4 regions of the Vallitalea pronyensis genome follow, and region 2 is predicted to be linked to each of the others. Evidence: riboswitches for the same ligand, from Rfam matches in the RefSeq annotation. Region 2 holds a riboswitch; each other region holds the start of a gene.
What was found. Region 2 has a riboswitch for cobalamin ahead of HZI73_RS23835 (cobyric acid synthase). Riboswitches for the same ligand answer to the same signal wherever they lie in the genome.
Positions count from the first base shown of each region.

Region 1: linked by a shared signal. The riboswitch ahead of HZI73_RS21140 (ABC transporter substrate-binding protein) and the one ahead of HZI73_RS23835 (cobyric acid synthase) in region 2 are both predicted to bind cobalamin.
Region 3: linked by a shared signal. The riboswitch ahead of HZI73_RS24845 (ABC transporter permease) and the one ahead of HZI73_RS23835 (cobyric acid synthase) in region 2 are both predicted to bind cobalamin.
Region 4: linked by a shared signal. The riboswitch ahead of HZI73_RS05495 (sirohydrochlorin cobaltochelatase) and the one ahead of HZI73_RS23835 (cobyric acid synthase) in region 2 are both predicted to bind cobalamin.

Region 1 is NZ_CP058649.1:5,079,398-5,087,702, forward strand. It holds gene HZI73_RS21115 (S8 family peptidase) at 1-1,229, opposite strand, end outside; gene HZI73_RS21120 (hypothetical protein) at 1,570-1,773, shown strand; gene HZI73_RS21125 (hypothetical protein) at 1,929-2,528, opposite strand; gene HZI73_RS21130 (ABC transporter ATP-binding protein) at 2,882-3,658, opposite strand; gene HZI73_RS21135 (FecCD family ABC transporter permease) at 3,688-4,734, opposite strand; gene HZI73_RS21140 (ABC transporter substrate-binding protein) at 4,783-5,835, opposite strand; cobalamin riboswitch at 6,002-6,180, opposite strand; gene HZI73_RS21145 (replication-associated recombination protein A) at 6,287-7,609, opposite strand; gene HZI73_RS21150 (TrmB family transcriptional regulator) at 7,922-8,305, shown strand, end outside.
Region 2 is NZ_CP058649.1:5,702,062-5,710,366, forward strand. It holds gene cbiB (adenosylcobinamide-phosphate synthase CbiB) at 1-551, opposite strand, end outside; gene HZI73_RS23835 (cobyric acid synthase) at 677-2,164, opposite strand; cobalamin riboswitch at 2,367-2,538, opposite strand; gene HZI73_RS23840 (divergent polysaccharide deacetylase family protein) at 2,780-3,595, opposite strand; gene galE (UDP-glucose 4-epimerase GalE) at 4,103-5,116, opposite strand; gene HZI73_RS23850 (phosphoglucomutase/phosphomannomutase family protein) at 5,134-6,534, opposite strand; gene HZI73_RS23855 (sugar phosphate nucleotidyltransferase) at 6,559-7,293, opposite strand; gene HZI73_RS23860 (GHMP family kinase ATP-binding protein) at 7,344-8,305, opposite strand, start outside.
Region 3 is NZ_CP058649.1:5,939,562-5,947,866, forward strand. It holds gene HZI73_RS24835 (arylsulfatase) at 1-1,457, opposite strand, end outside; gene HZI73_RS24840 (helix-turn-helix domain-containing protein) at 1,629-2,456, shown strand; cobalamin riboswitch at 2,782-2,959, shown strand; gene HZI73_RS24845 (ABC transporter permease) at 3,111-4,076, shown strand; gene HZI73_RS24850 (ABC transporter permease) at 4,159-5,010, shown strand; gene HZI73_RS24855 (ABC transporter ATP-binding protein) at 5,007-6,656, shown strand; gene HZI73_RS24860 (ABC transporter substrate-binding protein) at 6,737-8,305, shown strand, end outside.
Region 4 is NZ_CP058649.1:1,314,034-1,322,338, forward strand. It holds gene HZI73_RS05480 (carbohydrate ABC transporter permease) at 1-786, shown strand, start outside; gene HZI73_RS05485 (carbohydrate ABC transporter permease) at 786-1,634, shown strand; gene HZI73_RS05490 (bifunctional 3-deoxy-7-phosphoheptulonate synthase/chorismate mutase) at 2,040-3,089, shown strand; cobalamin riboswitch at 3,181-3,362, shown strand; gene HZI73_RS05495 (sirohydrochlorin cobaltochelatase) at 3,513-4,379, shown strand; gene HZI73_RS05500 (ABC transporter substrate-binding protein) at 4,437-5,882, shown strand; gene HZI73_RS05505 (ABC transporter ATP-binding protein) at 5,948-6,790, shown strand; gene HZI73_RS05510 (ABC transporter permease) at 6,787-7,533, shown strand; gene HZI73_RS05515 (ABC transporter substrate-binding protein) at 7,704-8,305, shown strand, end outside.

The DNA of each region.
Region 1 (8,305 bases), 620 kb from region 2:
ACACCTTCCGTAATAAATTCTCTCAATGTTGGTATCATCTCTATATAGATTTGTTGATCAAGGTTATAAGGTGAAGGTTCGCCATAGTAGAGCAAAATCTGAGTACCATCCAGAACAAATTGCTGTTTACCCAGAATCTGCTTAATGGGGCCAGACGATGTGCCATTTGGCGCTTCAATCTCAACAGTCATTTCATCGGAGTAACTTTTCCATAGCTGTATCGTCATGTTTTTTTCACCTGTAAATATGGCAATTTCAATGGTTCTCTCTTCATCTTCTTCTACTGCTCCATTTGTATGTAAGCCCGTATCCCCTTCATTTCCTGTTCCTACGACAATGACATTTTTCCATTCATCTGCCATGGTATCGATAAAGGTCTCAAAGAGGGATTTTCCATCATGAGGACCTGCATTGTTCCCAAAAGATAAATTGATGGCAATGGGTTTTCCAAGTGCTTCTGCCTCACGTATAACAAAGACCAATGCCCTCATAATATCCACTGAACTGGGGAACGGGTCCCTTGTATTACCTAACTTAACAATGATAAATTCTGCTTCAGGTGCTACACCTTTGTATCTGCCACCACTAGCTCTTCCATTGCCCCCGGCGATTCCTGCAACATGGGTACCATGTCCAGAGAAATCGTCTGATGGTACCACTTCCAGCATATCAAATTTGTCCCCTGCTTCTAATGCGCTGTTTATATCATCTGAAGTGTAGATAGAACCTTCTGAAAACCCTGGTGGTGGATTTCCTGGTATGGTTTGATCCCATAGACTGGCAATTCTTGTTGTACCATCTTCATTGCGAAAATCTGGATGGGAATAATCAATGCCTGAATCCAAGATACCTAATAGCACGCCTTCTCCTTGTAGACCGTAAACATTTTGAACAGTGGCAATACAAGCAGAACTGAGACTTGTATCGAGAGCAAAATATAAACGACTAGGTTTCTCCACAAATTCAATTTGAGGAAAAGTTGCAAAAGCATCTATATTTTCCTGTAAAATCGTAACAATCGCATAATCTTTTGTCAGGATTTCAATATTCTCAGTTAGGGCATTAATATCTTCGTTAGCAATAATATTACCGTTATACTTGACAATAATATCCCACATATTGGCTTCCACATCATATCCAACATTAAGGTCCGTTGTAAATTCTCTTTGTCGCTCGTTTAAATTCATGGCAAGATTTAATCGATCATCAACCTTTTGGCTATTATTCATATTGACCCCTTTTAGTATCTTCATTAAAGTCTATGAAAAAAAAGAGAATTTATTTGTATAAAATACATGTTATTGCTAAATAATATGAAAGACATAGTTCCTATGTCCACTTTTTGACCTACCAACACTGGTAAAAATACAAAATAACTATCCTCCCTTAAAAACGGCCTATTGGCCGTTTTTTACTGTTTTATAATTAAATCTAAATAGACACGGGATATTTCCAGCTTTTGAAATGATCGCGTTTATCCTCTATAAAACAATTTGACTTTCATTTTTTTATGAAATATACTTATGAGTAAATGAGTTTCTCCATTAATACATGGATTGAGGTGATGATATGTCCAAATTAAAAAGATTGGCATACCTAAGTGTGGTTTTCGTCTTGTTAGGTCTCTATGCTGTAGCTATATATTATGCGCTATCCAATAATAAAAACAGTGGTGAAATTGTTGTCTATTGTTTCGCCTCAACTTTTGTTCTTTCCGTCTTTATTACCGTGTTGTTGCGTGTTAAAAAGTATTTGGATCAAAAAGACAGCTAAATAAAAAGCGTGCTAGTCAATCAAAAAAAAAAGGGGCTGTCAGAAAATACATTTTAGGATACTTAATGGCCTAGGAAGATATACTTCGCTTTCGCATAATACTGTATATCTCCCATGTAGTATCGTGAGATGATTTTCGGACAGCCCTTGCTTATTTATATAATGCGTTCAATAATTCTGTCTTCATGGTCTTTGGATGTGACTCTATCCAAGAAAATGTCAAATGAACTTTCCATGATATAGACGATTTCTATTAATTCTTCCACATGATGATACGCAAAATATTCTTCTATATGGCAAGCTTTCATGCTCTTTTCTAATTCAACATCAAGGACTTGTTCTTCAAGTTCTTGAGCCATTTGCAAACTATCTAATGATGTTAACGCATGGGTTATTATGAGTTTTAAATAAGCTTTTTTTACTGCATAATAGTAAGCTAATTGAATAAAACTAAAGCGATCTAATACCATATGAGTCGTTTCAATACATAATTCGCAAAGCACGATAAGAGCATCTTCTTCTGTCACTTGATGTTCTTTTAAGTACTTATAAATAGCATGTATTGCCTGTGCAAAATCTAAATATACCATATATATGTTCTGAAATCTATGTGTTTCATTTTTTAATTTTTCATACATGCAATAAATATCTTCCACATATGTAGCCATATTTTCTTCCATAAGTACTCTTGAAAATAACGCTTCACTTTCTTGTAAAACCTGTTTAAATCGAATCTTTAACATTCCTGCACACATATCCTCTCTAATCGAAACCATAATAAGGGGTCACAATCATTATATATATGCAATTCCCTATAAAAATATGACAATTTTTTGAAAAATAATATATAACTGTAATATTTCGCTACTGTTTAATCCATCACAAAAGTAAAATAATTTATGAGGTAATTATACAAATCAACTTCTAAAATAACTTCATCAAAGGTAATATCCTATTAAAAAAGGACCATCACATCAAGCTTTACATGTTGTTAATGTTTTTTTCAAAGTATAATAGGTCATCTATTATGTTGTTCCACATTAACGTTGCGTCTTGACACGATAGGCCTTTCACTTCCATCTACTATTATTATCGGCTATCTGTGCATTTATTTAACAACTACTTTTTTGTCTTTCATTGTAGGGTGGTCAATCAGTTCTACATCTACGGCATAGACATCTTTTATGGATGTTTTGGTTATGACATCTTCCGGTTTACCTGCACCATAGATTGCGCCATCTTTCAACATAAATATCTGGTCGCTATAACGCATGGCAATATTCAGATCATGAACAATATTAATAACCGTTATGCCTTTTGTTTTGCATAAATCATAGACCAATTCACTGATTTCATATTGGTAGCCTATGTCCAAATGAGATATGGGTTCATCCAGTAACATGATTTCTGTCTCTTGTGCAATGGCTCGAGCTAAGATGACACGCTGTAGCTCGCCACCACTTAATTGAGTTATTTTTTTATCGCGAAAGGCATAAACACCTGTTTCTTTCATGGCTTTGACAACGGACTCTTCATCCACGGTGTTCGCTTTACCAAATCGAGACGTGTAGGGTGCTCTCCCCATCATCACAATATCATATACAGAAAATTCATATTGCATATCTGTTATTTGAGGTACTACCGATACACGTTTAGCCATATCTTTTGGCTTAAGCTTATCAATGTCATCACCATTAATAAATACACGCTTATGTTCTGTTGGTAATAGACGAGCAATGAGTTTCAGCAAAGTGGTCTTTCCAGAGCCATTAGGACCAATGATGCTATAGAATAACCCTTTCTTCATCTGAATGGACAAATTCTCCAATATGCTTCTTTCGCCGTAACTAAAATCTAATTTTTCTGTTTGAACCACACAATTCATAGACTTCACCCTTTTAATGTCCTATTTATTTATACCATTTTTTTCTTACTCTGGTAGAGTAAACCTAAGAAAAATGGTACACCGAATAACGATGTAATAATACCCACAGATAACTCTGCTGGTGAAATAACTGTACGTGCAATGGTGTCGCAAATCACCATAAATATACCACCGACAATCATGGCAAGAGGTATCAAACGCTTATGGTTAGGGCCACTTAGTATCCTAACGGTATGGGGAATAATTAACCCCACAAAGGCTATAATGCCACTTGCGGATACCACTACGGCTACCATTAACGAGGAGACACATAGTATGATTTTCTTGGTACGATGGACATGAATACCTAAGGTACTTGCATCATCATCACCAAGGAGCATAATGTTAAGTTCCTTAGAATACATCCACAAGATAGCAGAACCGATCACCACAACGGGTATAATGAGCATGACTTCACTCCATTTGGATGCATTAAAACTACCTAATGTCCACAAATAGACACTCTCTAATTTATGCCGATTCAGAATCATCAACAATGAAATCAATGCAGAAAATAGATAGTTAATGGATATCCCTGCTAATAGTAAAGTGGTGGTGGGTAATTTCTTTTGTATGGCTGCTATCTTCAGCACAACAAGTACCGTAACCAAAGCGCCAAAAAAAGCACATATACTCACCCCAGTAAACCCAAATACATTACTGCTCAAGTTAAGGATTAATCCGATGGTTGCACCGAGGGCAGCACCTGATGAAATACCAATAACAAACGGGTCTGCCATAGGATTTTTGAATACACCTTGAAAAGCACATCCAACAATAGCCAGTGCAGCACCTGTAAACAAGGCTACGATAATACGAGGCAGTCGTAAATCCATAATAATCGTTACATGAGACGCTTTAATACCATCTAACGATATAATCTGATCAAGTTTTGGAATATGATGTCCCACGATCTTTAAGGTGTTCATAAAATTAACGTTTACCGCCCCAAAACCAAGAGCCAAGAGCACAACCAATATCATCATAACCAATGTTAATATAATTAAGTTCATATTCATGTAGCTTTTTTTTACCATATGTCTACCCACTTTGTTATCTTTCCTAAGTCGTTTATTGCATGTTCATTACTCTTTGCCAATATCAATTTTTGCTGCTTCTGGATGGAATATCTCTACTAATCGTGCAAAACCATCTGCCAACCTTGGTCCTTGTCTAAAAAATAGATTTTCATCCACTTCATATAAATGACCTTCTTTAACAGCTGTTAATGTTTTATAACCTTCTAATCCTTCAATTTGCTGTTTACTATTGTATGAAGAAGAACACATCAGGTACTGAGGATCTTTCTCCACTAATTTCTCAATACTATAACTCCACATGGTACCGTCTGCAGCTGCATTCTCTGCACCAGCCATTTCAATGAGTTGACCAAGGAACGTATCGCCTGTAGCTGCAAAATCACCATATTCACCAAATCCTGTGATAAAATAAGCCGTAGGCTTTTCAAGATCAGCCACTGCTTTGGTATATTGGTCAAAGATTTCTTTCATCTTCGTTACCAAATCTTCTGTCTCCTGTGTACGATTAACCACTTGACCAATGGTTGTCATATAACCATATACACCCTCAAGATTTTCATTCCATGATAAGGCAACCACCTTTACACCTTGCTCATTTAATTGAGCAACGGATTCATCATTCACATGGGAAGAAGCAAATACCACATCGGCTCCTGATTCAATGATCTTCTCTATATTGGGTTCAGTTAAACTCCCTATGGATTCAATGGATAATACGTCACTTGGATAATCACAATAATCTGTTCTTCCAATGACTTTATCACCTACGCCTATTGCGAAAAGGGTTTCTGTCATTTCTGGTGAAATGGAGATGATCTTTTCTGGTTCTTGTTCAATGACAACATCTTTTCCAAAACGATCTTGTATGGTTATGGGGTAATAGTCACCCTCAGCTTCATCTGATGCGTTTTCTTGATCTTCTGTTGTATCCTTCTCTTGTTGCTCATCTTGCGCTTTATCCTCTTCTTGTTCAACCGGATTATTAGCATCTTGATAGGTATCATCTGTTGCCTTCTTCTCACCACAAGCAACTAAACCGAATACCATTAGCCCAACGATTAATAATATGGATATCCATAATCTTATCCCTTTTTTCATGTTACATGTCCTCCTTATACTTTCCTCTTTTTGATTTTACTGCTTTCATGGTAGTGTCTTGTTATTGAAAAGCATAGGTAACAGTAGCGTATTATATCAATAAAAAAACTGTGCATCGGCACAGTAGATTATTCATTCTTATGTTATCTACACCTTCCCACCGAAAGCTTAAAACGTTTAAAAGGCAGGTTTCCTGACTCATGGTTCATCTTACTTTCTCGCCTTCTCGGTTTCCCAATGGCTTATGAGATTTCATCACCAATTACAGTAGCGGGGGCTGTAGTGGATTTTAACCACTTTCCCTTTTAACTTGTGTTGACAAGCACCTTTTACTATGAAATTGTATCTTCTAGTTTTACTAGATACCTTCATTATAAGCCGTAATGAGAATATGTCAAGAAGAAATTGTTTAATAGGACAACAAATATACCCTGTCAATATCTGCATGGTATTAATCATTCCCTTTTATCTTCTTAAAATGTTCCTTAATCGTCTTCTCATAACCCTGTTCAGTTATATGGTAATATTCCTTACCCACTAATTCATCGGGCAGGTATTGCTGGTCCACATAGTGGTTTTCAAAATTATGAGCATATTGATAGCCAATGCCATGACCTAAGTCTCTGGCTCCCCCATAACTGGCATCTTGTAAATATGGCGGTATGGTATGCACTTGTATACGTTTTACATCTTCTAATGCTTTGTTAATGGCCACATATGCTGCATTGCTTTTAGGTGCGCAAGCCACATAGGTAGCTGCCTGTGATAAAATAATGCGTCCTTCAGGCATGCCGATAAAGTTAACGGCATCTGCCGCTGCCATGGCTACTTGAATGGCGTTAGGATCTGCATTACCTACATCTTCCGCCGCACAGATGACAATACGTCTTGCAATAAATTTGGGGTCTTCTCCTGCATAGATCATCTTTGCCAGATAGTAAACGGCTGCATCTGGGTCGGACCCCCGCATGCTTTTTATAAAAGCTGATATGGTGTCATAATGATTATCGCCATCTTTATCGTAATGAATGACTCTCTTTTGGATGCATTCACTGGCCACATCTAAGTCAATATGAATGATGCCTTGTCCATTAGGCTCTGTTGTCAAGATACCTAATTCTATAGCATTCAGTGCTGCTCTTGCATCACCATTAGCCCGATCAGCTAAGAAATCAAGGGCATCTTCTTCAATATGGGCTTCTATATTCCCCATCCCTTTCTCTTTATCCGTGACAGCTCGACGTATAAGTATACGTATCGCTTCCTTGGATAGTGGTTTTAATTCAAATATCCTTGACCTGGATACCAAGGCATTATTCACTTCAAAATATGGATTCTCTGTGGTTGCACCGATGAGTGTGATGGTACCATCTTCCACATAAGGCAATAGTGCATCTTGTTGTGCTTTATTAAATCGATGAATCTCATCAATAAATAGGATGGTCTTACCTAAAGTCATGCCTAACCTGCTGGATGCTTCTTCCACTACTTTCTGGATATCCTTTTTACCAGCCACCGTTGCATTAAGTTGAACAAATTCAGATTTTGTTGTGTTGGCAATAACCTTTGCCAAGGTGGTTTTACCTGTTCCAGGTGGGCCATAGAAAATTAAGGAGCCAAGCTTGTCTGCTTTGATGGCTCTATAAAGCAATTTTCCTTTTCCTATAATATGTTCTTGTCCCACAACCTCTTCAATGGTGGTAGGTCGTAATCTTGCAGCTAAGGGTGACTCTGTTTCTAATGTTTTTTCCCGCATCATATCAAATAAATCCATGTCTATCGCCTCTATTCTTCAAAATCCTTCACCCTTCATTCAATGTTTTCTAGAAATATATGCAATGGCCTTATTCTGTAAATAATTCCATAAAAACATGTCCAATTATCCATGAAGTAAAATATATTAAACTATAGGGTAAAGTTTATATTATCTTTCCTTTACTATATTTATGTTTACAGTCTTATCAATAATAGGTTTATTATACCACAAGTTGGTGTTCTATTAATATGCCTTCTATGTTTTAACTTGACAAAATAATCAACTTGTTTTATAGTAGTTCTATATAGAAACACTATCCGAGGTGATAAAATGGAACTTATAACAGCATTAAAAAATATTGGATTCACCCAACAAGAATCTATTATCTATATAACCTTGTGTAAACACGGTGAATTAACCGGTTATGAAGCTGCTAAGTTATCCGGTATTTCACGTTCCAATGCTTATGCTGCTTTATCTAGCCTTGTTGATAAAGGAAGCGCTTATATTATAGAAGGAACTTCTATTAAATACATTGCGGTTACCAAAGATGAATTAATCAACAATGCCACAAGGTCTTTTAATGAAAATCTTAGCATTATAAAAGAAAGTTTAGATTACAACCCCATTACCAATGACCCCTATGTAACCATCACCAATCCGAACCATGTTATCGATAAAATTAAAAATATGATTATGACATCCAATCATCGC
Region 2 (8,305 bases):
TAGCCTACCATGGAATCCAATGTGTTAACGGCTTTATAGATAAATACACTCTGGACAGGTATGCCCCATAACATGCCTAAACCCATGAATAGAAGTGGCCCTAATACACCATCCACCGTGTTCTCAGCCGCCGTTTCCACTGCTCCACGGATAACTTCATCTCGCGTAAGGGATTCTGTATCTCGCCCTACTAAGTAGGAGAGTTGTTTCCTTGCCAGAATCAAATCTTGTTGTTCCAAGGCTTTCCATACTTTTAGTACCTCATCCTTAAGGCATTTAGCTGCTAAAGATGTATAAAGAAGATAGATGGTCATCAGGTCTTTCACATAAGGGTGTATCCCATAACCCAATTGCAACAAAAGGGTGATGACACCTGCTGTTACCCCTACTGTTCCCAATAATAGTAGAAAACCACCTATTTTAAGGGGTATCCTGCTTTTTCGGATACGCTTCTCTAGCCAACTGATTAATTTCCCTATATAGATAATGGGATGAGGGATCCTAACAGGATCACCGAAGATTAAGTCTAATGCCATTGCTATGCCTATCATGCTGATTGCTTTTACCACGTCTACACCTCTTTACTGGCTTCTATTCTGTCAAAAACACCATGAAACACCTTGTATTCTCTACCATACTTTTGATGTATTGTTATCCTATACACCATCCGTATCCATTATTTATAGATAATCTCCTTAATGGCATCCATATCCATATGCTCTCGAACAAGCTTAGCCAGCTTATCGTACTCCATGTCTTTTTCCTTGGCAAAATCCACATCGGTTCTTTTTTCTAAACCTTTTTTCTCTCGTATATCATTCAAGATAAGATTGCGCCATTCATCGTTATCAAATATACCATGGAGATAAGTGCCCATAACGTCCTTGCGCTCACTAATTGCACCATCACAACGGCCATCTTCCAACTGGATAAAAGGCTCACATCCATCCAGTAATTCTGTCTTGCCCATATGTATCTCATAGCCACCCACTAGAAGATGCTGATGATCCGCTCCAAAAGGTGATGTGGTCAGCAGCCTTCCTTTTACTTGGGTGGTTTGCTTGATTTCTTCCATATGAGTTGCCATATGCAGCAAGCCTAATCCATTAATACTGGACATGGCCGTTTCTACACCTTTTTCATCTTCTATGGTATCCCCTAGCATCTGGTAACCGCCACAGATACCGATGATGGGTACTTGTCTTCTATGAGCACGATAAATGCCTTCTTTCATGGCCGAGTTATGGAGATAAGCCATATCTTTAATGGTGCTCTTACTGCCAGGTATGACTAACAAATCAATGCCTTGAAAATCCTTTTCATCTTTTATGTATCTTACTGTCACATCGTCTTCTAATTCAAAAACAGTAAAATCAGTGAAGTTAGACATATAAGGCAAACGTATAACACCAATGATGATTGCCGCCTCTTCCTGACGGTCAAATCGTTCCGTTACACTATCCTCATCATCTATTTTCAGAGGTTCATAAGGAATAACACCCAGACAAGGTAATTGTAATTTCTCATAGAACATATCGATTCCCGGCTGAAGAATGTTCACATCCCCACGGAACTTGTTAATGATGTATCCTTTGATGCGTTTTCTTTCTTCTGGTTCCAAAAGCATAACTGTGCCATAGATGGAAGCAAACACCCCACCCTTATCAATATCACCAATTAGAATGACTGGAGCATCCACCATGTCAGCCATGCCCATGTTGACAACATCGTTTTCCCTTAGGTTAATTTCTGCCGGACTTCCTGCTCCTTCTATGACAATCACGTCATACGTCTCTTCTAACTGGTGATAGGCATTCATGATCTCTTCCTTGAAGGTTTTTTTAAGACTAAAATACTCACTTGCAGTCATATTTTTATGTATCTTACCATTAAGTATAACCTGACTGCCCACATCACTTGTGGGTTTTAACAATATTGGATTCATGGCTACATGTGGTTCAACCCTTGCTGCTTCTGCTTGTACCACTTGTGCTCTTCCCATTTCTTTACCATCTTTTGTAACAAATGAGTTAAGGGCCATGTTCTGTGATTTAAAAGGCGCAACGGATACACCATCATCATTTAGTATACGGCATAATGCTGCCGTTAAGATACTCTTTCCTACTGTGGAACCAGTTCCTTGAAACATGATATTATGACTCATTGTATTCACTCCACTTTCATCTTGCTGGATGGAAGGCATGTTCCTTAGAAGATGCAACACCATCAAGTTTATTATTATTCAGTTATTCATGGAAGGATATATGATGGATTTGTCTTAAGAAAGGATGCTATGATAATGCTTTTGCTTATGTCATATCATCAAAGAAAGTATAAAAACAAACCCATATTTCCACTCGCAATTGGGATGGTTAGCACCCTAGACAAGTATCCTGACTTATACCTCAAACCTGATGCACATCCTTCCCAAATAGCAACCTATTCAGTGGTTTCCTGCGCATGAGTTAGTACATACAGTAGCGGTGGCTGTGCTGGACTTTCACCAGCTTCCTTGCAACTTAGTGTGCTTCTTGGGCTGTCTCATCCAAACGAAATAACGTGTATATCATGTTTTTATGTGACAGCCTCATTATTCAATTTACGTCATACTCTTAACCCATTATATGCTATTCTAGCAACAAAATCAATAAATACTTATATTATTTAAGCATAGCTAATATTTAGCAAACATGAAAGATATAACGCATAACAATGATGGCTTAAGTAATCTACGTACAAGTTAAGAATAAACCCTAAGTATTTGATGAACAATATGGTGTTAATAGACATCATCATCCAATTCGGATACAAACACCAATTCTATACGCCGTTCAGCAAATTCCTCCCGCATCTCCTCGATTGCCTCTGCCATAGCTACGCCGCCTTCAATACCTACATGACCAATGGCTATTGCCTGACCTTTTTTTAAAGCCAAGTCTCCTGCTTTTCTTAACCGCTTAATCATGTGACTCTTGGGTTTTTGCCCATCTAAAAAAACGTTGTTATCATAACATAAGACACCCATTTCATCAGCTTTTTTCTTGGCTACTGTTTTATTGGATGTGCGACTGTCTACAAAATAATAGAGTCTCTTTTCTTTCACCACTTCAAAAATGCTTTCCATAATTTCTTCTTGGCAGCAGGCTTTTGAGCCCATATGAATATTAGCACCAATAGCATAGGGTACATCTGCTACTGCATCTTCTACCACTTTTCTAACTTCATTTTTCTTCATGTTGCATAGGATGGGGCGGGGTCCAAGCCAACTAAGGCTGCCACCCTTTGCTTCCATGGGCAGGTGGATAATCACTTCATATCCTAAGTCTTTCGCCTTGATGGCATCTTCTTTGGTAAATTCCATAAAGGGCATGACAGCAAAGGTTAGATGTTCATCAATGGTCATCATTTCTTCTACGCCTTCACGGGTTTGCCCAAAATCATCTATGATAATGGCTAATTTTCCACTGGTATTTTGAATACTGCATCGTATGGTATTGACATTGTATAGAATCATATACGCGATGAGATGAAGTATAATCATCAGGATGACAATTAATACTTTTCGATTGATTTTAATGAGATATAATTTTTTCATGGACGTCATGCTTTCTAAATTGTCTTGTTTTATTATATTATAGGTAGCGTCCACTTATTATATGATTGTGTATATTGTTTGTTAGGGGTAAAGGATTGTATCATGCTAATGGGTATAGTTATTAGTTTTGAGAGGGATAGCATAAAAAAATGGGCAAGATTAAAATTAAGATATATGGGTGTTTTATGCAGGTTATTAGAATGGATTTTTATGAGATTGATAAGAAAAAGAAGGGGTTAGTGGACAACGGAAGTTGAGTGAAACGATCGATGGTCATCATTCACTCACGTTACGTTTGTTGCTTTATTGGGTTTAAAGGAATGGCAACAAGCCGTAAAAATCGTTCATGATGACCATAGATCGTTTTTGTTTGTGTGCCACACGCTGGTTAGTAAAAACCGTAGTTTTAGCCAGTGTATGTTGATGTTTGTATGTGCTTATGATGTATGGGGTTGTATTTTGTATTATGGTTAGTCTGAAATAATAATTCACTGTTATGATGTAGGGCTATACATCATAACCATTGGGGTTATTGGTTTGCCAGCGCCATGAATCTCGGCACATGTCTTCGAGACTTTTCTTGGCTTTCCAGCCGAGAGCTGATAGTGCTTTAGATGGGTCTGCGTAGCAGGTAGCAATATCGCCTGGTCGTCTGGGTGTTATGGTGTAGGGGATAGTAACGCCTGTGGCTTTTTCAAAGTTGTGCACCACATCAAGGACGCTGACGCCTTTACCTGTGCCTAGGTTGTAGGCGTCAATGCCTGGTGATGTGATGACTTTTTCTAGGGCTTTTAGATGGCCGTTAGCTAAGTCTTCTACATGGATATAGTCTCTGACGCCTGTGCCATCATGCGTGTTGTAGTCATTGCCATAGATACTTAATTTTTCTCGTTTGCCGATGGCCACCTGTGTGATATAGGGCATGAGGTTATTGGGTATGCCGTTGGGGTCTTCGCCTATACGGCCGCTGGCATGAGCACCTATAGGGTTAAAGTAGCGAAGAAGTGCTATGCTAAAGCTTGGGTCGGATACATGGATATCCTGTAGAATCTGTTCGATCATCATTTTGGTGCTGCCGTAAGGGTTGGTGGTACTTAACGGGAGGTCTTCTGTTAATGGTGATACATTGTGCATACCATAGACGGTAGCAGATGAACTGAATACCATCTTCTTTACTTGGTATTTTTTCATGAGTTCACACAGCACTAGGGTGCCCGTTATATTATTATGGTAATATTTGATGGGTATGGATACGGACTCACCTACTGCTTTTAGCCCTGCAAAATGAATGACAGCTTCCAGTGTATGGGCTTTAAAAACCTTTTCAAGTGCTTCTGTATCTAATAGATCCACTTCATAAAATGTTACGGACTTTCCAGCTAATTCTTGAATACGTTTGATGGATTCTGGTTTACTATTGGAGAAGTTGTCCACAATAATCACCTCATAACCTGCATGAAGTAATTGTACAACTGTATGACTACCAATATACCCAGCCCCACCGGTGACTAATATATGCATCATCTAACCTCACTCTCTTAGATATCTAAAAATGCCTTCATTTCTTCACTTACCTGTTTTGCTTTATCCATACTATCCATCTCAGCAAAAACACGAAGAAGTGGTTCTGTTCCTGAAAAACGTGCAATGATCCATCCACCATTTTTGAAGAATACTTTAACCCCATCCATATAGCTGACACGATCCACTTCATAGCTAAATTCAGGTATTTTTTTATGGGTGTAAAGCAAGTTTAATAAACGCTCTTTATCTTCTACTTTAAAATCAAAACTGTCTTCTACCATGTCAAATTTACCGAACTGCTCATGAATATCATCTAATAATTTGGATAGATGTTTATTGGTTACGCTAATCATCTCCACTAATAGAGATGCTGCAAACACCCCATCCTTGCCTTTGATATGTCCCCGAATGGTTAAACCACCGCTGCTTTCTCCACCAATAAGGGCATCTGTCTCTTCCATCTTAGAACTAATATGCTTAAACCCTACAGGTACTTCATAGCATGATTCACCAAAGCCTTCTGCAATCTTATCCAATAGATGTGTTGTTGCCAAGTTTCGTACGACTGGTCCACGCCAATTTTTATACTTTAATAAGTAGTAATACAATAATGCCATAATAGCGTTGGGATGAATGAAATTGCCTTTTTCATCAATAATACCCAGACGGTCAGCATCGCCATCTGTTCCAATCCCTAAGTCATAGCCTTTTTCTACTACTTCGTTCTTCAGACGTCCTAATGTCTTAGCACTTGGTGAAGGCAGTCTGCCGCCAAATAGGGTATCATGACGGTCATGGATTAAATCCACTTCACAGCGAGCCGTCATAAGAATGGTTTGAAGGGATGTCTTGGACACACCATACATGGGATCAAGCAATATTTTTAACTGCTTTTTCTTAATGGCTTCCAGATCAACAAGGTTAATGATGGTGTCAATGTAATCATTAAAAGGATTATATATCATTACAGTGCCCTTTTCAAGAGCTTTATCAAAGGGGATTAACTGAATGTCTTTTACATCTTCCATATAATGTTCAATGTCATCTGTCACGTCCTTACCGGCATCTCTTCCACCTTCTGTGAAGATCTTAATACCGTTGTAATCGGCTGGATTATGACTGGCTGTTACTGCTGCTCCATATTGAAGATTCAAGGCTTTTACACTGTACATCACCATGGGTGTTGGTGCTATACGGTTAATAAAATAAACTTGAATGCCATTGCCTGCTAATACTTCTGACATCCACTGAGCACTCCGATCGGACAAGAATCGTCGATCGTAACCAATCACAAAAGACTTGGTTTCTTCTTTTATCATTTTATTGGCTAAAGCTTGTGTTAGAAGCTGAATATTGGTTTTTACAAATTCGTCACCTATGATGGCTCGCCATCCACCTGTTCCAAATTTAATCATCTGTCTCATTCCTTTCCATTCTGTCTAGGGCTGATTTTTTAATACACGTTCACAAAATTCAAGTTCTTCCACTGTATTCACACCGTATACTTCGTTGGTATGATAGATGGTATGGGTCACTAATTTCTTATCTTGCTCCATGACCATTTTTGGTATATCTGTTAAATAATATTCCTGTTGGATGTTATCATTTTTTAAACTTTTCAGGTTTTCAAAAAGGAATTCACTGTCAAAAACATAGACGCCAACATTCAGTTCTTTTATAGCTAACTGCTCCTTGGTACAATCTTTGGCTTCTATAACGCCTATCATTTGATTGTCTGTATTTCTAATGATACGTCCATAGGCTGGTGGATCATCGATAACTGCAGTTAATACCGTACAGGTCGCCTTTTCACTGTCGTGTATCTCAAACATTTTTTCATAGGTACTTCGCTTGTATAAAGGCATATCACCATAAGCTACCAATATAGGTCCTTTGTAACCTTTGAATACATCTTCTGTTACAAGGACTGCATGACCCGTTCCTAACTGCTTGTCTTGTGTGGCAAATTGATAATTGCCCTTGATGGCATCGTAGACCATCTCTTTTTTATAACCAACCACAATGGTCATATCTTCTTCTTTTAGAAAATTCAGTGCTTCTAGAACATATTGAAGCAATGGTTTACCATTAGCCTTACGTAGTACTTTTGGCATGTTGTATTGTTCAGATTGTAATCGTGTCCCTTTTCCTGCTCCTAGTACGATTGCTTTCATGTATGTCATCCTCCTTTTATGCTTGTAACCTGCTATCAAACTGCGATATGCTATTTATCCACACGAACCCCTGAATCCTGCTTAAGAATAACGCCCCAGTAACCTTTATCACAAACAGCATCTAAGATTTTCTGACTGTCAGCTTCATGTGCATAGACGTAGCAACATCCACCACCACCAGAACCATTGATTTTACCGCCTAATGCACCATTTTCATAAGCTGTATTTAGAATTTCTTCAATCTTTGATGTGGATATGCCTAATCCGTCTCTCAGATTACCATGGTGTCTTTTTAGTAATTCACCTAACCGCTCTGAATCAATGTTACCGCTGGCAAACATCTTTTCTGCCTCTTTTAATGTTTTATAATTATCAATATTCGCTTTTACTTTCACTTGTCTTGCTAGCGATAGTTTTTCTAGATACATCAAATAATCTTCGTTTTCTACAAAATCACGAATACTGGAAATGCCATATTCTCCAAGCTCATGAATGGCTTCAAGTACAGGAAATTTGGCACTTGCCAGAACTTTTGTTGTTTGTTTATCTTCCAATGAATCAAATAAGATAAAACACCCAGGGATTTCCGTTTGCAAAGGGTTAACACACGTTTTCTCTTTATTAAATGTTAAGTGTAAAAGTCCCCCATAGGCTGACGCGTAATGGTCCATGAGACCACCTGGCTCATTGAACTCTGCTACTTCTGCATCAAAGGCTAATAAAGCTATTTTTTCCGGATCATGTTTATCAGGATGATTCATCAGTTCAAGAAGCACTTTAATGAAGACCACTGTCATGGTTGTAGAAGAACACATCCCTTTACCAATAGGAATATCCGAATCCATATGGATATCATAACCGGATGTTATGCCATACCCTTTGCGCCTTAACACATTGATGGCACTTTTAATATAGTCTCGATTATGGTCATAGGTTATAGGCTTATCTAAATCAATGATTTCTTCTCTTTCAATATGTTCACCTTTTAACCTGACATGGATAATTCGGTCCT
Region 3 (8,305 bases), 240 kb from region 2:
CCATCAATACCTTCTCGTGTATGGCGTTGTGAAAAGCACATGGCGACGCAATCGTGCCACCCGTGACATGTTAACTTTGTCTCTTCTTCTTTCCTAATGTACATGGGGCTGTATATCATAGCATCATCCACCCTTGCATCATACCAATCTTCATAATACAAGGTGAGTTCGTTAGCTAATATTACGTTATCTTTATAAATATCATACCTTTCAGAAGGGTCTTTTTCAATATCATAGATTTCCGGTTCTATGGTTGCAGGTGAACCAAAATTTCCTGTAGCAAAAGGATTACTTTCAAGGGTTAATGGTCTAACAAGTCTTGTTGTATCGCGTAATACCGTATAGTCTTTATACTTTTGAGGCATATCCCGCTGCATATTATGAATAACTAACGTACGTCCTTGATTAAGATGGGTTTCACCTCTGGATAATGCCCCATACATACTGATACCATCTAACTGGTCATATGCATCCAGCTTAGGTAAGTGACATAAGTCAATATACGTGGTTAATAAGTCAAAATGCGTTGTTAAGCCATAGACTTGTCGCGATTTTCCAAGAACATTGCCCGGCGTAGTTATAAAACACGCATTTCTATGAGCCCCTTCATAAGTTGAACCTTTTTTCCCACGCATGTTTGCGTTATAACCATCTAAGAGATGCCCTTCTTGATCAATACTGCATCCTGTGGCTGTGCCATTATCGCCAAAGAATGTGATAATGGTGTTATCATAGACTTTTCGTTCTTTTAGATATGCCACCAATCGACCTATATTCTCATCAATGGATTCAATCATTCCAAAGAATTTTGCTCTTTTTTCAGGTACACCAGCCTGTATATACTTATCATAATATGCTGGATCAACATTAAATGGCCCGTGAGGAGCATTGGTTGGTATATAGCAAAAAAATGGTTGATCTGCATGAATAGCATCATCCATAAAAGTCATGGCAGAGCTAAACCAATTGTCGGTACAGTAACCTTGAAATTTTGTGGGTACACCATTGACTAAATAAGTATCATCATAATAATCGTTGTTCCAATAATCCGGTATTTCACCAATAACACCACCGCCAAATGAGTGAGCCACATCAAAACCACGTTGGTGTGGGTGATAGGGATAGGTATCCCCTAAATGCCATTTACCAAACATACCCGTCCTATAGCCACCTGCTTTAAAGTAATCTGCCATGGTATACAGGTCAGGTTTCATATAAAAACGACCGTTGAGTGTTGAATAAACGCCCGCTCCAAAAGAATATCTTCCTGACATTAATGCAGCTCTGGTTGGTGCACATAGAGGATCGGTATGAAAACTTTCCAAGGAAATGGATGTGTCATGGAGCTTATCCAGATTAGGGGTCTTCAACCATGGATTGCCATGAGCGCCAATATCCCCATACCCTTGATCGTCTGTAACAATTAATATGACATGCTTCTTTTTAACATCATTCATTCTTATCTCCTCTATATCCATTCTTAATGACTAGCTTATTAGTGATGATTATACACCTTATCATCTTTTCATAACATGTCATTCACCTAAATTCATATCTTTTTTCGTCTTTATCATGTATACTGATAACATTACGATTCATCCATCATTCAAGAAGGAGCCATGACCATTATGTCGTCAGCTATTAAGTTTTATGCTAATCAACTCCCTAACGTGTCAGCAGTAGGGAAAATAACGTTAAAAAAACCAAGAATTCATGTGAACCAGATTGCACATATCAACTATCTGATTTTTGTTCTTAAGGGTACATTTTATGTGAGTGAAGAAGACCGACACTATGCTGCAAAAGAAGGACAAGTTTTCTTTAGGCAATCAGGTAAACATCATTATAGTCAAACCTATATGCCTATAGGCACAACATGGTTCTGGGTGTCTTTCTCCTATGATACCTTAGGTAAAACCGTTCAAGAATCCTGCCCAGACATCCCATGTTATGCATTGCCTCAACTAACAACCATGAGCAATCAGCAACATCTATTTCAGAAACTAGAGTCCATGTATCATCTGTATCATGCCTCTAACCCCTATAAAATACCCCATTTAGCTGCTGAACTTACGAGCATTTTCTACACTATTCTTGCTAACCCACCCCATCATCATTCGGGTAGTGAGATGCTTGTTAAGAAAGTCAATGAACTTCTGATGCTCCAACTTCACAGCACATTTGATGCACATAAAATAGCTGCTAAAATAAACATGGATTATAGCTATATCGGGAAGTGCTATAAAGCCCAAACCGGCACAACCATTAATCATCATTTTAACAGCTTAAAGATTCAAAAAGCTATTGCATATATGGAAGACGGGTCCATGAACATCTCACAGATGAGTGAGGTTCTCGGCTATCCCAATCCCTATTATTTCAGTCGAGTGTTCAAAAAGTTCACCAGCTTATCCCCTAGTGCATTCATGAAACAAATGCCCTTACAACAAGACTGATGACACTTATCATGATTACTCTAGAATGATACTGAAATCCCTATACATGGTTTTGCCATGTTCTAAAGTCCTTCATGTTTATATTCCTTTACGGATTATGATAAAACCTTATGTCTAGTACTATGCATATAAAATCCATAATTTTTACCAAATGTGTGTCTATAGCTACAGTTTTTTTTAATAGAATATATTATAATCTACAAGAATGTATTTTGATATTTGCTGATTCGCTTAGATGACAAAGCAACAGTGTTAATAATAAGCATACTACATGCATATTGCAAGCATGATATCATATGTCTTGATGTTAGTTAAATACATATCCATGAAAAAAAGAAAATAAGGTGCTCAACAAGAGATAATAGGGAAAACGGTGAAAGTCCGTTACAGCCCCCGCTACTGTAAGCAGTTATGAAATCATATAAACCACTGGTATCTACTGGGAAGGTTTGAGAGTAAGTTAAGCTGCAAGTCAGGAGACCTGCCTTTTTTCAGAATGAAGACTTCGGTGGGAAGTTTTGTTGTTCAAATTTAAATGATATGATGAAAAGATTCTATTTGCATTGTATATATGATTAAATTTGTCAATGCTTAACCACCTTTAACAGGGTGGTTTTTTTATGATTGGTTAGCACATTTGAAGGAGTTTTTGAAGTGAAAAAACAGTTTAAAACTTTCAAGGATTATTGTATAGCCTTTGTATGTCTTGTTTTATTAAACTTTATGCTACCAAGATTACTGCCAGGTGACCCTGTAACAGCTCTGGCTGGAGAACAAGTAGTCTATGACATGACACCGGAAATGCATCAGCAATTACTTGAAGAATTTCAATTAGACAAGCCCATTACCATACAACTCGTTCGTTATCTCAAGTCAATTGTTCAATTTGATTTTGGTTATTCTTACTTCTATAAGAAAAAAGTAATAGACCTCTTACGTTTACATTTACCTTGGACACTGGCTTTAATCGTTACTAGCATGCTGATATCTATAGGCATAGGTTATGTCACTGGCATAGAAAGCAGCTATCATCATGGCAAGCCCATGGATAAGATTCTGTTAAGTGCCATGATGTTTATAAGTGGATTTCCACAATTTTTTTTAGGTATGCTTTTATTATTGTTTTTTAGTATCTATCTTGGCTGGCTGCCTATGGGAGGATGTGAAACACCTTGTTCAACCTTTACAGGTCTGACTCGAGTAAAAGATATAATGGTACATATGGTTCTCCCTGTTATAACCCTTGTTATTTCCGAAGTATCAAACATGTATTTATTAACAAGAAGTACCGCCATATCCATAAGTAAAAGAACATTTATGGGTACCGCTGTGGCAAAAGGATTAAAGGATAGACTGATTAAACATCGTTATTTAGGCAAGAACTGCTTTATAACACTATTAACCCTGTCTGCAATCATGATGGGAAGAATGTTTGTGGGGGTACTGCTAATTGAAGTTGTTTTTGCCTATCCTGGACTTGGAAGTCTCATTTTTGAGGCTGTAAAAGCCAGAGATTATCCCGTTTTACAAGGTGTTTTTCTCATAGTAGCATTTATGGTGCTTCTGATGAATGGACTAGCAGAATCCATTCAATTTACATATAGTCGTAAACAATTTTAACCCACGGATAAGCATGAATTGTGTTATGAAATTATGACCCTTTCCTTTTGTTTATCCCGTATGAGAGGATAGGAAGTTCCGTATGGATATGACAAAAAAGATAGCTATCAAGATAATTTTGAAAGATAAGTGTATGTTAATGGGGACTTGTCTATTGGTATTATTTTCACTGGTGGTGATGATTGTACCTTTTATGAACTTACCCTCACCCTCTTGTTCTACAAAAGAAGTGTTTCTTAAACCTTCATTGATTCATCTCCTAGGAACAAACGATATGGGACAAGATATTTTTTCCAGACTTCTGTTTGGATTACGGACTTCTATGTTCATTAGCTTGTCTGTTGGGGTAATTGCAACATCTATTTCAGGCTTTTTAGGTATTTTATCAGCCCTAACAGGTGGACTTTTGGATCGGTTCATTTTAAGGATCTGTGATATATTTTTAGCACTTCCAGAATTTATCATCTGCTTACTAGTTGCCTCTTATATACGTCCTAACCTCATCACCTTGATTGTCATCATCAGTATGTTAAATTGGCAGGGTCCACTAAAAGTTTTGCGTTCTCAAGCACTCATCTGTAGTAAAGATTTGCCCGTAACAACAGCTAGAACCTTTGGTGCTAACAACATGTATCTCTTAAGAAAACACATTATTCCTAACATCTCCCCCCTTCTATTATCTATTTTTATTCGCAATGTTAGGATGGCTGTTTTTATGGAAGCCAGCTTTTCTTATTTGGGATTAGTAGCACCTGAAGTCGTTAGCTTTGGAAAAATAATGAGCAATGCCATGTCCTTTACTTATTTAGAGGTTTGGAAATGGTGGTTGTTACCTGTAGGCATAACGCTTTCTTTATTTTTACTTGCATTATCCTATATGGGTTATTCGGTAGAAAATCGTAAAAGCATTGACTTGGAGGAAGATATATCGTGATACACATAAAAGACGTCAATATTGCCTATGGGGATGACAACATCATACAGGGCATTAATTTAAGATTTAAAAAAAACAGCATTACAGCTATCATCGGTGAATCAGGTACTGGAAAGACAAGTCTTGGGCTTGGGTTAATGGGATTAAGCAAAGGACAAATAAGTGGCAACATCATTGTCAATGGTCAAAATATTTTAGAGTATTCCAAAGAAAAGATGAAAGAGTATCGCTGGAATACAACAAGCATCGTTTTTCAAAATACAGGTGATCTTCTAAACCCAACAGTCAACATACTGGAACAAGTTAAAGAATCTATGATTAGCCATGGTTATTGTTCTATCAAAGAGGCCATTCAACGTTCAATAGCGTTGCTCTTACAGGTAGGTATAAGTGAAAGCTATCATCTTACTTATCCAGCCCAATTAAGTGGTGGCCAGATTCAAAAAGTGCTATTGGCAATGGCCCTTGCTAATGACCCAGAAGTCCTCATATTAGATGAACCTACTTCTGCCCTAGACCCCTTAACAAAGCAAGACATGATTCAGCTTATCAAAAAAGTAGCAGCTGATAAAACCGTAATTTTAATCACCCATGATTTTTCTGTTTCTCGAAGTTTAGCAGAAGACGTTGTGGTTTTATATGGGGGTCATGTTGTGGAACAAGGTGCAGCCAGCAAAATTCTAACTATACCAAAACATCCTTATACAAGAGGTCTATTACGAGCATATCCCAATATGTCCACCACAAAAGATTTACAAGGTATACGGGGGCATATACAACCATCACAAAATGGATGTCCCTTTGCTAACAGATGCACTCAAAAACAAACCCTTTGTTCTAAGGAAATACCTAAATTGAGAGACATTCAAGGGCGTATGATTGCCTGTCATCGAGGTGGTATTATGTCTCTACTTAGAGGTGAAAACATCACAAAAAAATATCAAAAGACTACCGTATTAAAAGCGCTTAATTTTAACGTATACGAAGGTGAATCATTAGCCGTTGTTGGTGAAAGCGGCAGTGGAAAAACAACTCTTGCCAAGTGCATCATGGGTTTGGAAGAAATGAATAGCGGCAAGTTATTTTATTGCGGAAAAGAGGTTCGCCACCATAAGGCTTTTTATAAACAGGTTCAAATCATTTATCAAAACCCCCTGGCATCCATTAATCGACACTTTGATACGTTGCGAGCTGTAAAGGAACCTTTAGACATCTTTCATATGGGAACTAAGGAGCAAAAGAGAGAAAAAGTGCTGGATGCTTTAGAAGAAGTGCATTTACCTACAGATGAACGTTTTCTTAGACGTGTTCCTTATGAGCTAAGTGGAGGCGAAAGTCAAAGAGTTGCCATAGCAAGAGCTTTGATTCTACAGCCAAAATTATTAATTGCTGATGAAGCGACTTCAGCCTTAGATGTCAGTGTACAAGCAAAAATTATGAAATTATTTATGGAACTTCAAGAGAAGCGAGGTCTTACATTACTTTTTATCACCCATAATATTGCTTTAGCACGAAAAATAAGTGATAAGATGCTCGTATTAAAAGATGGGGAAATCATAGAAAGTGGTCATTCTGCTATCATTACGCATACGCCCAACCATCCTTATACAAAAAATCTTATCCAAGCAGCTCCCCAAATATTTTAAGATTATCTTTTTAGGAAGATTTTCATATTCATTTTTCACCCTATTTTTAGTAGGTGTGATATAACAAGGAGGATTATAAAATGCATAAAAAAGTATTACATTTAACTTTATTATTTGCATTATTGGTCATGATGCTGATAACAGAAGGATGTGGTAAAAAAGTTGGTAAAGGGACTGTCCAGAGCATGGAAAATAACCTGATAGAAACATATGTTATCCCCGATGGAACGGGTGATTGGGGATACCCTACACCTTATGGATTAATCCCTAGAGGACCTGGATTTATGCGTATGAACTACATCTTTGATACCCTTATATGGAAGAATGAAGAAGGTGACTTTATTCCTGCTTTAGCTAAGAAATGGGCATATAATGAAAAAGAAAATACCTATACGTTTGACTTACAGGATAGTGCTACGTGGCATGATGGTACACCCATCACAGCAAATGACATTGTTTTTACTGTTGAATATATGAAAGAGCATCCTATTCCTTGGATGAATATTAAACCCATTGATAGGGTTGTCTCTAACTCTGAACATCAAGTTACCTTTAAGCTAAAAGAAAAATGGGCACCCTTCTATGGTAATATTGCAGGGAGTATGCCTATATTACCTGAACATATTTACAAGAATATCGATGATCCACGTCATGACTTGTCTGAATTAGCTACAATTGGTAGCGGTCCTTTCAAGTTAGTAGCTTATAATGGTGAAAAAGGTGAATATGTCTATGAGGCATTTAAAGATTATTATCAAGGCTGCCCCATTGTAGAAAAGCTTCAATATTTTCATATGAATCCTCAAATGCAGCCACAAGCTTTACTGCAAGGTAAAGTTGATGCGATTTTTACAAATGGTGATGCTGAGCAGTTATTTAAGGATAAAGATATTACAATTATTCGTGATATAGCTACCTTTAAAAAACTGGCTTTTAATCATGATAAAGCCCCCTTTAATCAAAAAGAATTCCGGCATGCCATCGCCTATTTCATTAACCGAGATAATATTATTGATATTGCTCACAGAGGTCATGCCTTTAAAGGCAATGCAGGTATATTCCCCAGTAAAAGCAGCTATTTTGAGGAAGGTGTACAGCAATACACTTTTGATCTTGAAAAAGGAGCACAAATACTTAAACAATTGGGCTACATAAAAGAAGGAGACTATTATAAAAAAGATGGAAAGATACTGGGATTGAAAGTTCTAGGTCACGAACGCGTTAGACGCGATGTGGATATCATTGTAGAACAATTACGGCATGCAGGTATCAAAGCAGAAGCTGTTTATCAAGATATTCAAATAGCGGACCAAATGCTTATAAGCCGAGATTTTGATATATCCGTTGTTGAAAGTGCAGCTATTGGTGACCCTATTTTCTTAAATAGAGATATTCTTGGTAAATCTGCTACAAGTGATCAATATGATCAGTCAGTAGAACTGAATAATCTTTTAAAACAACAACTTTCAGCTGTTAATACAGAAGAAAGACATGGGCTTTTAAAAGCATTACAAAAAGTGTATGCCGAAGAATTACCCTCTTACCAACTTTATTTTTCTAAATTTGTTTATGCTCATAATGGCAAAGTGGATTTATATTTTACAGAAGACGGTTTATCTATCGGTATTCCTTTAGCACCGAATAAAATG
Region 4 (8,305 bases), 1.9 Mb from region 2:
TTAGCAGGTTGGGAAACCAAATTGGATTTTGTTGGTGTGAAAAATTACGTAGCCATAGTAAAGAATTCACATTTTATTAGAGCTCTTCAAAACACATGGATTATTTGGGTTATCAATTTTGTACCTCAGATAGCCATTGCGTTGATGTTGGCAAAGTGGTTCACAGATACCCGAATCAAATTAAAAGGTGCGGGACTTTTTAAAACAACATTTTATATGCCTAACATTATAACAGCCGCATCTGTAGCTATTTTATTCTATACGTTATTTAGTTATCCAGTAGGTCCTGTTAATCAAATCTTAATGAAGCTCAATGTGTTAGCAGAGCCTTTTGATTTCTTTAGAAGTAAAACGGGCACAAGGCTCATTGTGGCATTTATCCAATTCTGGATGTGGTATGGCAGTACATTTATTGTGATTAGCGCAGGCATTCTCGGTATTAACCCATCACTATTCGAAGCGGCACGTATTGATGGTGCCAGCAGCTGGCAGATTTTTAAAAAGATTACATTGCCTCTTCTGAGACCTATTACCTTATATGTGTTAATCACATCTTTGGTAGGCGGTATGCAGATGTTTGATATACCGTTTTTATTAACCAATGGAGCACCTGATTTTGCAGTGGAGACCTTAACCATGTATATCTACAAGCAAGCCTTTACAGGTAACCGTAATTTCTATGTAGCGGCAACGGCATCCATTGTCCTATTGGTAATTGTTTTATTGATTAGTTTAGTCATCTTTAAGTTCATGAATCGTCATAACAAGGAGGGTGTGAATAAGTAATGAAAAGTACTAGACTTGGTAAATACCATCATCTTACGATTGTTATTAAATATGGTGTCTGCGCCCTTTTGTTGATTCTCAGTATCTTGCCCTTTTGGATATTAATTGTGAATGCAACACGTTCAACAGAACAAATTCAACAAGGCTTTTCCATGGTGCCTAGTATTTATATGGGGTACAATTATGATATATTAACCTCAAAAGGCTTTAATATCATAAGAGGCTTTAGCAACAGTTTGAGCATTTCTGTTTCTGTCACATTTTTATGCTTATATTTTTCCGCTTTAACAGCCTATGGATTGGTAATCTATGATTTTAAAGGACGTAAATTCATATTTGCCTTAATCGCTTTTATCTTAATGGTACCTGCACAAATCAGCTTTATAGGGTTTTATCAGATGGTCTTAAGAGTTGGTTTGACAGATAATTATATACCCCTTATATTTCCAGCAATTGCTTCACCAGCGACGGTCTTTTTCCTACGGCAGTATTTGCTGGCGACTTTTCCAAAGGACTTGGTGGCTGCGGCTAGAATCGATGGGGCCAATGAAATGAAGACATTCCATCGTATTGCTATGCCTATCTTAAAACCAGCACTAGCGACCATGGGTATCTTTACATTTGTTGGTTCATGGAATAACTTCTTAACACCACTTATGCTCATCAGTACCCAAGAAAAATATACCTTGCCCATGCTTGTCCAGTTACTCAAAGCAGATATTTATCGAACGGAGCTAGGCGGTATCTACCTTGGTGTTACCATGACCATTATACCCCTATTAATCATCTATCTTATCCTATCTAAGTACATTATTGCAGGTGTTGCACTTGGAGGGGTTAAGGAATAAGTAACTTCCCAGAGATAGCATGGTTTTAGATAATGATAAATATTATGTATAGTAAGCTTGTTACGTTTAGACCCTTAATCTATTACGACTAATAGATTAAGGGTTATTTTTGTCAGTTACAGCTATAGCTAGAAAAAGATTAAACTGTCAGTATATTGAAAAAAAACAATCAGTAATATATAATATATATTGGTGTACGACAATTTGTTGTTGCTGGACATGCCATATAAATAATACCAATCAACCATATGCATGGCATGACATGTACAAGATTAAGAACCATTTGATGAAGATTGACATAATGAATGAGCTTATAAAAACGACATAAAAGGTTAAATGAAGTCTGTAACAATGCATGACTAACAATAATAGCAATCGAATATTTAAGAATAAGGAAGTGAACTCATGGAAAAAATTCAAGCTTTGAGGCAACAAGTGGATGAAGTGAATGAACATATATTACAATCATTAAATGCTAGAGCAGCATTAATCAAGCAGATTAGAGAGCTAAAAGATAAAGTCAGTAGCGACTATTTTGACCCGGAGCGAGAAGAGGAAATGCTTAGAAACATCATTGAAAAGAACGAGGGACCATTATCTGGTAAAATGATTGGTGATATATTTAATCATATATTTAAGGTGAATCTGGAATTTATGGGCATCAGCCATGAAAAATTACCTCTAGTGAGTGATATCAACAAAGTAAAATTTTGTACCATAAAAGAAATGTTTAATCTTGAAAAAGAAGGACCCTATATTATTGCAGGTCCATGTGCCATAGAAAGCCTAGAATACGCTGAGAAAATAGCTCAACTATTAAAAGGTAATAACATAAAATTTATAAGAGGAGGAGCCTACAAGCCCCGCACATCACCATATGATTTTCAAGGTTTAGGCAAAGAGGGTGTGAAAATACTGTCTCATGTGGGTAAAAAGCATAATCTCATTACGGTATCAGAAGTTGTTGATGGAAGTGAGGTTGAATCGGTAGCCAAACATATTGATATGATACAGATTGGGGCAAGAAACATGCAGAATTTTGAATTGTTAAAACGTGCAGGTGCTTCAGGCAAACCCATTTTATTAAAAAGGGGTATGAGTGCCACCATTAAAGAATTCATATTTGCTGCAGAGTATATCGCTCTTCAAGGGAATAAAAAAATAATTCTTTGTGAACGGGGTATCAGAACGTTTGAAAACAAAACAAGAAATACATTGGATATTTCCAGCATTCCAATCATTAAGAAGGAGACACAGCTTCCCATTATTGTTGATATCAGCCATTCACTGGGAAGAAAAGACATTATACAACCCATTGCAAAAGCAGCTTTAGCTGTAGGGGCTGATGGCTTAATGGTAGAGGTTCATCCCAAACCAGAACTGGCATTATCCGATAGCCGGCAGCAGTTAGACCCTGAAGAATTTCAAGAACTGCTTGGAGCACTGGAAGCATGAAGGGATAGTATAAATTAACAGTCTTGATATGCAAATAATTTAAAAAAGCATATTGACTTTCCTTCTTGTCCATTGTAGTATAGTACTTAACTACATATGTCGATGAACAGGTGCCGTATTGATACGGATAATAGGGAAGCAGGTTGAAATCCTGCACGGTCCCGCCGCTGTATTAGCTGAGTTATCATCATAACCACTGTCCATAAGGGATGGGAAGGGATGATTGTACGTTGAAGCTTAAGTCAGAAGACCTGCCTGCTCAGAAATTTGCAAAAACTCTACGGGTAATAGGGGCAAAATTTATAAACAACGATTGTATCTAGTAAGCTTTACTGCAATCCTGTTGTTTTCATAATTGAATGCTTGAACCACTTATCTTTGGATAAGTGGTTTTTTATTTTAAATTTAAAGGAGATATAAAGGATGAAGAAAATAATAATCATGGTAGTAAGTCTTATGATGGTATTAGCTTTAACAGGATGCCAGGGGGTCAATAGTAAAACAGATAAGAAAGCTTTATTAGTTGTGAGTTTTGGATCAAGTTTTGTTGAGAATCGGGTTGTAAGTATTGATGCCTTAGAAGAAGAATTGGGTGCCACATTCTCAGAGTATGATGCCTTTAACGCTTTTACATCCCAGATGATCATTGATATCTACAAAGAACGTGATCAAGTCACCTACAAAAATGTTGAAGAACAAATTGAGCATATCTATAAAAAAGGTTATGGAGAAGTTCTTGTGGTTCCCACCCATGTGATTAACGGTGAAGAATATGACCAGATGAATGAAGCGCTTCATCCATTTAAGGATAAATTTGAAATACTCAACGTCAGCAAACCTTTATTATCTAGTGTAGAGGATTATACACGGGTTATTGAAGCCATGATGGATGAAGTACCCGATGTGGATGAAAAGACAGCCGTTGTTCTTATGGGACACGGTACACATCATGATGCCAATAGCGCTTACCCAGCCCTTGATTATGCCTTCAAACATGCAGGTTATCCTCAAGTTTTTATTGGAACAGTAGAAGGGTCACCTTCTTTTGAAGATGTAGCAAAAGACATAGAGCAAAGCGGGTATGAGAAAGTATTATTGATGCCACTTATGATTGTAGCTGGTGATCATGCCTATAACGATATGGCTGGTGACGAAGAAGATAGCTGGAAAGTGATGTTTAAAGCCAAAGGATACGATGTGGATTACGTACTAAAAGGGCTAGGAGAACTTTCATCCATTAGAGAATTATTCGTTCAACATGCAAATGAAGCTTTGGTTGATGAAAAATAGAACCATTACCGTTGCAGAAGCTATGGCGTTTTTATGGAAAGGAATGGAAGCAGGCTTATGAAAAAATGGATACCCATTATAGGCAGCATCATCCTTATAGGGCTTGTACTTGGGCGGGATATACCCATTCATGGTACAAAAGATGCCAGTAAGATAGTGGATCATCACGTGTTTATTGACGATGTAGGTAATAAAATTATGATACACAAAATTCCTAGTCGTATCGTGAGTTTATCCACCGTTCATACAGAGAATATCTATGCATTAGAGGCTTCTCACCATCTTATTGGTGTAGATAAGGGTTCTCATTATCCTGCCAGGGTAGTTGATCTGCCAAGGTATGCCATGGATCATGAAGCCGATATGGATAAACTCATTAAGGCCAAGCCAGATCTTGTCTTGATTACACCAGAGATTAATCAGCAGTATCCTCGGGTTGTATCCAAGCTGGAAAGTAATGGTCTATGGGTTGTATCCCTTATGCCAAAGTCTGTTCAGCACTTTGATTACTACATACAAAAGCTTGCCATGTTAATCCAAAAAGAGGACCAAGCGAATAGGATGTTAAAGGATTATCATGCTGAACTAAACCAAATAAAACAAATAACATCTCAGATAAAAAAGAAGAAAACAGTTTTTGTAGAAACATCCCAAAAGGGATTCTGGACACCTGCACAAGGGTCATTACTCTTTGAAGCCATTGACCTAGCAGGGGGAATAAACATCGTCAAAGATGCCAAACCTTCTATCCCCAATCAACCTCAAGTAAGGTATGGATTTTCGCATATCGAACGTAACCAAGAGGTCATCGATGTCTATTTTACGCTACAAGGTGTACGGGATGGTGGGGGAAGTATTATTTCCATCAACCAGCAGGACAAGTTCAGACAAGTAAAAGCAATACGTGAAGGTGAAGTTTATGAATTGCTTCATCCTCTGGTTAATCAATATACCTTTCGTTATGTGAAAGGGGTAAGGGATATGGCAAGGATTCTCTATCCAGAAGTGATGATTGACGAGACGAAGGTTAGCAATGATATACCGTTAACACGTGAAGTCTTTAGCCATATTGTATACAATCAACGAAGGCTTCAAATGTTTACCATAACAGGAAGTGACTATTACGACGTAAAGAAACACCTGCATACTTATGGGAAATACCTAGATGTGACAGAGCAGGATGCAGATTTTGACCAGATAGAGACTGTTTCCATGCGTGGTTACTTATTACCCAAACGCGATAAGACGGGAAATGAAACTTTCGGTAGGCATGATGCTGTAACAAGATCAGATATAGCACATTTTATCTATATCATTAAGGATTTGACTGGTCAGAAGGATTTTAAAACCATTAAAGATATTAAAGGGCATAACCAAGAGCTGATGATAAATAAAGTAGTTGCCCATGGTGAGATGCAACTCATGGATGGTTATTTTAAGCCAGATGACCCTTATACAGTGGAAGCCCTTTATAGTCTATTGGAGAGACTGAGGGATTTCTAATAACGTTCATGTCATCATGGTATAGAAGTGAACGTTCATAACCCATATATGAAAGAGGGACAGCGATGATTAAGACCAGAGATCTCATAAAAAAATACGATAAAAACCCTGCGGTTAACGGGTTGAATTTAGATATTGAAGCTGGAACCTTTTATGGCTTACTTGGACCAAACGGTGCAGGTAAGACCACCACCATTAAAATGTTGTCCACCCTATTGCCACCCACTTCTGGTGATATGCATATCATGAATGAAAGGGTTAAAAGAGGGCAGAAGCATATACAAGCTCAGATAGGTGTTGTACCACAGCATTATAGCCTGCAAAGGGAGTTTACGGTTTATGAAACCCTCATTCACCATGGTATGCTCCAGAGCATGCAGCGAAAAGAGATGAAAACACGTATAGAAGAATTGCTAATCTTTGCCAAATTGGATCAAGATGCCCATAAGTTAGTGGCTAAGCTGTCAGGGGGTAACAAAAGAAAGCTCATGATTATTCGTGCTGTGATGCACCGTCCGAAGATTTTATTCTTAGATGAGCCAACAGTAGGATTGGATGCTGCTATTCGTCGAAGCATATGGGACTTATTAAAATATCTAAAAAGCGAGGGGTTAACGATTATCTTAACCACCCATTATATAGAAGAAGCCAGGGTACTATGTGATCGCATCGGTATGATGACCCATGGTAAAATTGTCATAGAAAACACGCCCCATGAACTGTTAAAAGATGTACAAGCTTATGTAGTGGAAGTATTTGATGGTCAAAAAACACACTATGCCTATTTTAATACAAGAGAAGAGGCCACAGCATATTCCCATAAGCAAGTGGATGATGTGCTAATAAGAAGGTCCAATCTGGAAGATGTTTATGTGAAATATACGAAGGAAAAGGTGGAAGCATTATGAGGGTTTTCAAAGAGTTGTATCCCATTATATGGGATGAATGGGTTATTTTCAAAAGAAACTTTATGAAAATTACCATCAGTGCCATTATCAGTCCCTTACTTTATATGATTGCTTTTGGCTTAGGGATAGGCGGAGGATATTCTTTATCTGGTGTCACTTACATGAAATTTTTAATTCCAGGTATCGTGGCTCTGACTACCATGAATGCCAGTTATAAAGCCATTTCTGTTAAGCTTATTACCAACCGGGTTTATGATCAGACTTTTGAGCAATACTTGATAGCCCCTATATCCATTTTTAGCTTTTGTATAGGAAAAGCCATAGCCGGTGCTTTAAGGGGGATGTACGCAGGTATGTTAGTCCTTAGTATTGCAGCTGTATTTGGTATTTCCTTGAATGTCACAGGAAGTTTTCTTTTACTGATGTTCTTAAATGGTCTGACCTTTGCTTCATTAGGTATGCTGGGAGCACTGGTAGCTAAATCCCATGCAGATATGAACCGTTTTGGCAGTTATGTGATATTACCCATGACTTTTTTGTGTGGTACGTTCTTTTCAACAGACTATTTACCGGATTTTATGCGTAAAGTTATCCACTTACTGCCTTTAACCCATATGTCAACCATGTTAAGGGCCATTGCTACATATGATACGTATTATGTAGCCAATATTTTAGGTGTGGTGGTGTATTGTATTATTTTTTTAACCATGTCTTATCGTATCTGTTTAAAAATAGCGACTTAAGACATGTGGAAATAGAGTAAAACGGGCAGTGACAACCCTAACGTGCAGATGCTAAGCGGCACAATAATTTGTCCAGACGCCATAAAATACTGACAAAAAAGAAGGAAATGAAGAGGGCTATTCATCTTGATAGGATAGAGATGATAGACTACCCAATAAGGAGAAAAAACATGAAGAAATTAATCAGTTGTATGTTGGTCATTATGATGATATTAAGTGTAGCAGGTTGTGGTCAATCCGATGCAAAAAAGAAGGATGAAGACAGCAATCAAAACGTAACAACTCATGCTGATGCAGAAACAACAGAAGGACAAACAGGAGATTCAACAGAAGATATGACAGAACAAGCAAACCCATCAAACGGTACGAATCTCTATCCTGATTTCATAATAGAAGAAACAGAAACCACCATTACATACGTGGATAAATTCGGTACAGAGACCATGGTTACAAAAAAACCTGAGAAAGTGGTCATTGCCTTTAACTCTATTCTAGGTTTATGGTATTATGCAGGTGGTACGTCTTTAACCAAAGTAAAAGGCTCTACTAACGTTCCAGAAGAAGCCAAAGACCTGATGGATTTAGGAAGTTCAAGAAGTGTCAGTTTAGAAGCCATCATTGCCCTAGAACCAGACTTAGTGATTCTAGCTGCCAATGTGGAAGGTCAAGTGGCGTTAGCGCCTACATTAAAGGAAAGCGGCATTGAAGCCATGATTATCGATACATCCATTAATGCCTATGAACGATTTAAGGAAAATGCGTATCTTTTTAG